Regions from separate parts of the Pseudoalteromonas sp. UBA2102 genome, predicted to be linked through region 1. Evidence: predicted binding sites of a transcription regulator. Region 1 holds the regulator's gene; the other holds the start of a gene.

Region 1 (3,516 bases):
CGTCGTTTTTAATTTGCGGGCCATGATCTACCATAATTGTCCTCCTGAAGCGTTTAATTACGCAGTGTGTGTATAACTTTCATACATAAACGGTAAAATTAAGCGTAACTAGCCTAACCCGTTTTATAAGGCAAATTAGATGCCAATGGCGTTTAAACAGGTATTTTCTATTAATAAAGCCATGTTTAGCGCTTAGTTGATTTGGTATAAAAGTAAAACTGCGTTAAAGTTTGCGATGAAACTATAAGAGGGTAAAAAGCAGACAATGTCGGAAATTCAATTTTTAAATGTAGATCTAGAGCTTGAGTCTAAACAAGATATTAGCGCCCTAGTGGCAGACTTAAAGAAAAACGCGATGGTTTTGCATTATGACAAAGACGAATATCGTCAATTGGCGCGTATTGAAGCCTCAGGTGATATAACCACGCCAGACAAAGCAATCAACCACTTATGTGAATTAATAGAGTCGTGTTCACGTAATGCGCTTAAGCAGTGGCTAAGCTGTTCGCGCAGAACGTTTGATATAGGCTTTGAGTCGGGCACGTCACCTAAGTGTTTTAACCAAGCTCTACATGCAGATACACTACTACGTATATCTGCCATTGGCGCTGGTATGGAAATAACGATTTACCCTATCGAAAAGTAGCCATAGTTAACTATTTGCGCTCGACAACCGCTGCGGTCATTTTTGATACGCAGCAAAGCTCGCCGCGGCTATTGGTTATTTTTATTTCCCATACAGAACTGCGCTTACCAATATGAAATGCACGAGTAACGGCGGTTAAAGTGCCATTTCGAGAGGCCTTTAAGTGGCTGGCGCTAATTTCCTGTCCAACACAATAAAATTTTGTAAAGTCCACTACAAAGTTAGCGGCGTAGCTTGCTACGGTTTCAGCAAGTACCACATTTGCGCCACCATGTACCATACCAATAGGATTATGATGCTCAGGAATAGCAGGCATGGTAGCCACTAGGTAATCATCTCCTATTTCGGTTATTTCTATGCCCATGGTTTTCATCAGCGTGCCTTGGCCGTTTATTCCCTCATCTAACTGTTTGCAAAGCTCTAATGTGATGGGTTGATGCCAAATACTCATAATTACTCCTTTATATTGAAAGCAAATTTATAGCATTTTAAATACTGAACGTCTGCAATTACCTAAAATTTATCCAGGCGCGGTGTATTTAGCTATTTTAAAGCACAATTTAAATTTGCGATTTTTATTTAACTGTATATACTCACAGTTAAATGTACTGTATGGAAAACCAGTTGTATGCGACCATTAACTAAACGCCAAGCTCAAATACTCGAACTAATAAAAGTTTTTATTAAAGACACTGGTATGCCTCCTACACGTGCCGAAATTGCGCAAACACTCGGTTTTAAAAGTGCCAATGCTGCAGAAGAGCACTTAAAAGCGCTTGCCAAAAAAGGTGTTATTAAAATGAAACCAGGCGCAAGCCGTGGTATTCAATTGGTTGAAGAAGAAGAGCCAGAGCAACTAGGTCTGCCATTAATAGGTAGAGTTGCAGCGGGTTCGCCTATTTTGGCGCAAGAACATGTTGAGAGTCACTGTAAAATAGACCCACTCATGTTTAAACCAGCCGCCGACTTTTTACTGCGTGTTAACGGCATGAGTATGAAAGATATAGGTATTATGGATGGTGACTTGCTTGCCGTACACCGTACTCAAACAGCAGAAAACGGCCAAGTTGTGGTTGCACGAGTAGATGAAGACGTAACCGTAAAACGCCTAGAAAAAGCAGGCCGAAAAGTATTATTACACGCCGAAAACGAAGAGTTTACGCCAATTGAAGTAGACCTTGAAAACGAATCGTTTAATATTGAAGGGTTAGCCGTTGGCGTAATAAGAAATGCCGATTGGATGTAATTTTTAACTATTTTTAATTAATATTTATAAATGCGCACTTTTTAGTGTGCATTTTTGTTTTAAAAACAAACCTTCCACCGTCTCAAAACGCCCTAAAATTATTTAGGCTGTAAACTTTTTTTCACTCATACTTTTATCTTCCTAAGCGTGTTACATCCCTTAATTTTGCTCGTATCTTGGCTGTTAAATAACAATTTAATACGCCGTCATTTAGTCAATACTAAAATATCACTTGATTGTTTTTTATACTAAAACTTGCTTGTTGTACGTTTTTTAGCTAATCATTAATGTGCTGGACTAACAATAACTCACAGCTTTTTAGTTATGAGAACACACAATATACACAAACCTTTTGTTGTCCTAGCGATACCAATCAAAAATAAGATTGGTTAAAAAATAAAAATAACGAATTGGCGTTTAAGCCGTATGCCTCTTCGCTTTGCATTCGCAATAGCATCAAAGGAGCCGTCACATGGGTAAACTGACCTCTACCTTGTGGCTTGTGTTGATTATGTTCCCGCAGCAAGTGCTGGCTAATAGCCAATACAATATGCGCAAGGGCGTAACCGATATAAGTAATAATGTATATCAGCTACACATGACCATATTTTTAATATGTTGTGTGATTGGGGTGATAGTGTTCGCAATAATGTTTTGGGCACTGATTCATCACCGTAAATCTAAAGGGGCAGTTCCTGCCCAATTTCATGAAAGTACCAAAGTAGAAATTCTTTGGACTGCCATTCCGTTTGTTATTTTAATTGCCATGGCAATCCCTGCCACTAAAACCCTCATTGCGATGGAAGATGCCAGTAAGGCCGACTTAACCATTAAAATTACAGGGTCACAGTGGAAGTGGCATTATGAATATATGGGCGAAGACGTAGAGTTTTACTCTATTTTATCTACCCCTCAAGACGAAATAGCCAACCTTGCTAATAAAAACCCTAATTACTTACTTGAGGTTGATAAACCTTTAGTACTGCCAATTAATCAAAAGGTGCGTTTTTTAATGACCTCTGATGATGTTATTCACTCTTGGTGGGTCCCCGATTTTGCCGTTAAAAAAGATGCCAACCCGGGGTTTATCAACGAAACGTGGACCAACATTAACGAAGAAGGTATTTACCGGGGACAGTGTGCAGAGCTGTGCGGTAAAGATCATGGTTTTATGCCCGTGGTGGTTGAAGCTAAATCGCAAGAGGACTTTAACGCATGGCTTGCAGATGCTAAGCAAGCTAAGCAAAAAGCCGCACTTGCTGATGCAGCATTGCTTGAGACAACAATTCCTAAAGAAGAGCTAATGACACTAGGTGAGCAAGTGTATATGGCAAGTTGCGCTGCGTGTCATCAACCTACTGGTATGGGTTTACCGGGCGTATTTCCTGCGTTAAAAGGCAGCCCCATTGTTTTGGGTGATATAAAAGATCACATTGATGTAGTGATTCATGGCCGCCCAGGAACTGCAATGCAGGCATTTGCAAAGCAGCTCTCAATTAAACAACTTGCAGCGGTAATTACCTATAAACGTAATGCGTGGGGTAATGAAACGGGTGATGTCATCCAACCTAGTGAAATTCAGGCAGCACTTGATGCGGAGGCGAACTAATGAGTAGCATAGTAG
Region 2 (3,516 bases), on a different contig from region 1:
AGCCACTGGTTATTTAGCAAAAAGCATGGATATGAGCTTACCTGCCGCCGGGTTTAAACCTTGGCTGGTGGCCATTAGCACAGGGGTTATATGTGCGGTTATGTTCTCTATTAAGCCACTGCTTGATTTATTTGATATTCCACCGCTTAGAGTATTGCGCCGTAATTTAGGCGACAGACTAGCGGTAAGCCGTGTGCACTTAGGTTTAAGCGCGCTTACGGTGTTTTTATTAATGTGGTTATTTAGTAACAACATTAAAATAACGCTTATTTTATTTGTCTCTACGCTTGCTTTGATTGCGGTTTTGTTTGTTATTTCAAAACTAATATTTGGCGGTGGCCGTAAATTAGGCTTAAAACCAGGCAACAGCTGGTCGTTAGCTATTGCCTCTATACAAAAGCGTGCCAACGTAAATGCGGTGCAGCTTATTAGCTTTTCGTTGGCGATAAAATTGCTATTGTTTTTGATTGTGCTTAAAAATGACATGATCTCAGATTGGCAGTCTCAATTACCCGCCGATGCGCCTAATGCATTTTTAGTTAATATTACGCAAAACGAACTTGAGCCTGTAAATAATTACCTAGCAGAGAACGATATTTTAGTATCGGATTTTTATCCAACCATTCGTGGGCGAGTAAATGCGGTAAATGGCGAGCTTGTTGCGCGTAAAGTGTCGTTGCAAGATAACGAGAAAAAAGATGAAGAAGCGCGTTCAGGCATTGGCCGTGAGCTTAATCTAACCTGGCTTGATAATGTGCCAGCCCAAAACGAAATTGTGCAAGGGCAGTGGTTTGGCGAAGGCGCAGTGGGTGAGGCATCGGTTGAGGAGTCTATGCTGGAGCGCCTAGACGTAGAAATAGGCGACACTTTAACATTTTTAATTGGTGCGCAATCATTTGACGCCAAAATTACCAGTGTGCGTAAAGTAAATTGGGCGACGCTAAAACCTAACTTTTTTATTATTTTAAGCCCCGATGTGCTAAAAGATTTTCCGGCAACGTATATTTCATCAGTGCGTATTGAGCCAGAGCAAAAGAAAGCGTTTAGCCAGTTACTGCGCACTTATCCAACCATTACCGCAATCGATGTAGATAACTTTGTTAAGCAAATACAATCAACCATTGAGCAGGTGTCGTTAGCTATTGGCTTTGTGCTTGCTATTGTGGTTTTGTGTGGCGCATTAGTGCTTATATCTCAGGTGCAAGCGAGCCTTGGCGAGCGAATGCAGGAAATAGTAATACTGCGAACTTTAGGCGCCAAAGGGCGGTTAATAAAAAATGCGACGCTTTATGAGTTTTTGCTATTAGGTGGCTTAGCCGGGTTTGTAGCTGCATTATTTAGTGATGTAGCCTTATTGATTGTTCAGCAGCAAATGTTTGATTTAGCCGGTAAATTGCACCCGGCAATTTGGCTAATAGGGCCAGTGTCGGGCGGGGTGTTTGTAGCCGCGCTTGGCTACTTTATGATTGCCTGTAAACTTAAACAAAATACCCAAGGCTTAGTACGTGCTTTAGCCTAAGCTATACTTTTAACGCTAAACGCCCGCACTAAGTTGCGGGCGTTTTTGTTTTTACTCGCCACTGGTAATTTATACAGTGCTCTGGCATTATTACCGTTATTGAAAAATAACAATAATGAGTGTGCTGTTTGGCCATTATTTTAGGGATAGACCCAGGTTCACGTTTAACCGGTTATGGTGTGGTTGCGCATCAAGGCGCTAAATTTACCTATTTAGGAAGCGGGTGCATTAAATTAGCCGAGCATGAGTTCCCCATACGATTAAAAATGATCTACCAAGGGATCACGCAAATAATAGAGCAGTTCTCCCCCGAAACCTTTGCCATAGAAAAAGTATTTATGGCGCATAACCCGGATGCCGCGCTAAAACTGGGCCAAGCCCGAGGAGCCGCCATAGTGGGAGCCTCTATGGCCGACTTACCCGTATTTGAATACTCAGCACGGCAAATTAAACAAGCCGTGGTAGGTAATGGCGGCGCCGATAAGTCGCAAGTGCAACACATGGTAAAAAATATTTTAAAATTACCTGGCACACCGCAAGCCGATGCGGCCGATGCGCTTGCCATTGCAATTTGCCATGCGCACTCAGAACAAAATTTAATAAAACTAGCGGGTAGCGCAAGCAAAACCGTTAGAGGACGTTTAAGGAAATAATTATGATTGGCCGTTTAAATGGCACGTTAGTTGAAAAGCAACCGCCCGAAATTTTATTAGAAGTAAGCGGCGTAGGCTACGAAGTACAAATGCCCATGACCTGTTTTTACGACTTACCCAATATTGGCGAAAACGCCATCGTGTACACGCACTTTGTAGTACGCGAAGACGCACAACTATTATTTGGCTTTAATAATAAAACCGAACGCGCGCTTTTTAGAGAACTATTAAAAGCAAATGGTGTGGGCCCTAAACTAGGCCTAGCAATATTGTCGGGCATGTCGGCGCAACAATTTGTCAGTTGCGTAAACAACGAAGATGCCACAACATTGGTTAAATTACCGGGTGTGGGTAAAAAAACCGCTGAGCGTTTAGTGCTAGAAATGAAAGACCGCTTAAAAGATTGGGGTAACGATTTATTTACGCCATATAGCGATAATGCCGTTATAGAGCCTCCTAGCGATGCAACAATTGCCAATAATGCTGCAGACGATGCCGTATCGGCACTTGTTGCGCTTGGTTATAAATTGCCACAGGCGCAAAAAGCAGTAAAATCGGTAAGTAAACCCGATATGTCTACTGAGGTTCTTATTAAAGAATCTTTAAAATCAATGTTGTGAGTAACCCATGATTGAAGCTGATCGTTTAATTGACGCGAGCGAAAAAACCAACGAAGACACCATAGACCGCGCAATAAGGCCCAAGCTTTTAGCCGACTACAAAGGTCAGCCGCATGTTAAGCAGCAAATGGAAATATTTATTGAGGCAGCGCGCAGCCGCGGTGAAGCACTTGATCATCTATTAATATTTGGCCCGCCGGGCTTAGGTAAAACCACGCTTGCTAATATTGTTGCCAATGAGCTTAATGTAAGTATTAAAACCACTTCAGGCCCAGTACTTGAAAAAGCCGGCGACCTTGCTGCATTACTTACCAACCTTGAAGAAGGCGATGTGCTGTTTATTGATGAAATACACAGACTCAGCCCACAAGTTGAAGAAATACTTTACCCCGCAATGGAAGATTACCAACTCGATATTATGATTGGTGAAGGCCCCGCTGCACGCTCTATTAAATTAGACTTACCACCGTTTACGCTTATTGGCGCGACAACACGCGCAGGCTCACTTACCTCACCACTTAGAGACCGTTTTGGCATAGTGCAGCGCTTAGAGTTTTACTCGGTAGCTGATTTATCGCATATAGTGGGGCGCTCTGCACATTACCTAGATTTACAAATGTGCGACGATGGCGCTACCGAAATTGCAAAACGCTCGCGAGGCACACCGCGTATAGCAAACCGCTTATTACGTCGTGTGCGCGATTACACGCAAGTAAAATCAGAT

What was found. The regulator LexA, encoded in region 1, represses DNA repair genes until DNA is damaged. The targets are predictions, from matches to a motif close to TACTGTATNNNNATACAGTA.
Region 2: ruvC (crossover junction endodeoxyribonuclease RuvC) is a predicted target of LexA. The motif match lies at 1,579-1,598, and genes of this name have one in related genera.

The regions. Positions count from the first base shown of each region.
Region 1 covers NZ_DCYU01000055.1:51,067-54,582, reverse strand. The annotation lists gene B2R65_RS06960 (DUF7218 family protein) at 1-34, opposite strand, end outside; gene B2R65_RS06955 (hypothetical protein) at 266-646, shown strand; gene B2R65_RS06950 (PaaI family thioesterase) at 657-1,097, opposite strand; gene lexA (transcriptional repressor LexA) at 1,275-1,892, shown strand; gene coxB (cytochrome c oxidase subunit II) at 2,365-3,501, shown strand; gene ctaD (cytochrome c oxidase subunit I) at 3,501-3,516, shown strand, end outside.
Region 2 covers NZ_DCYU01000047.1:183-3,698, reverse strand. The annotation lists gene B2R65_RS05755 (ABC transporter permease) at 1-1,519, shown strand, start outside; gene ruvC (crossover junction endodeoxyribonuclease RuvC) at 1,648-2,172, shown strand; gene ruvA (Holliday junction branch migration protein RuvA) at 2,175-2,792, shown strand; partial or broken gene ruvB (Holliday junction branch migration DNA helicase RuvB) at 2,800-3,516, shown strand, end outside.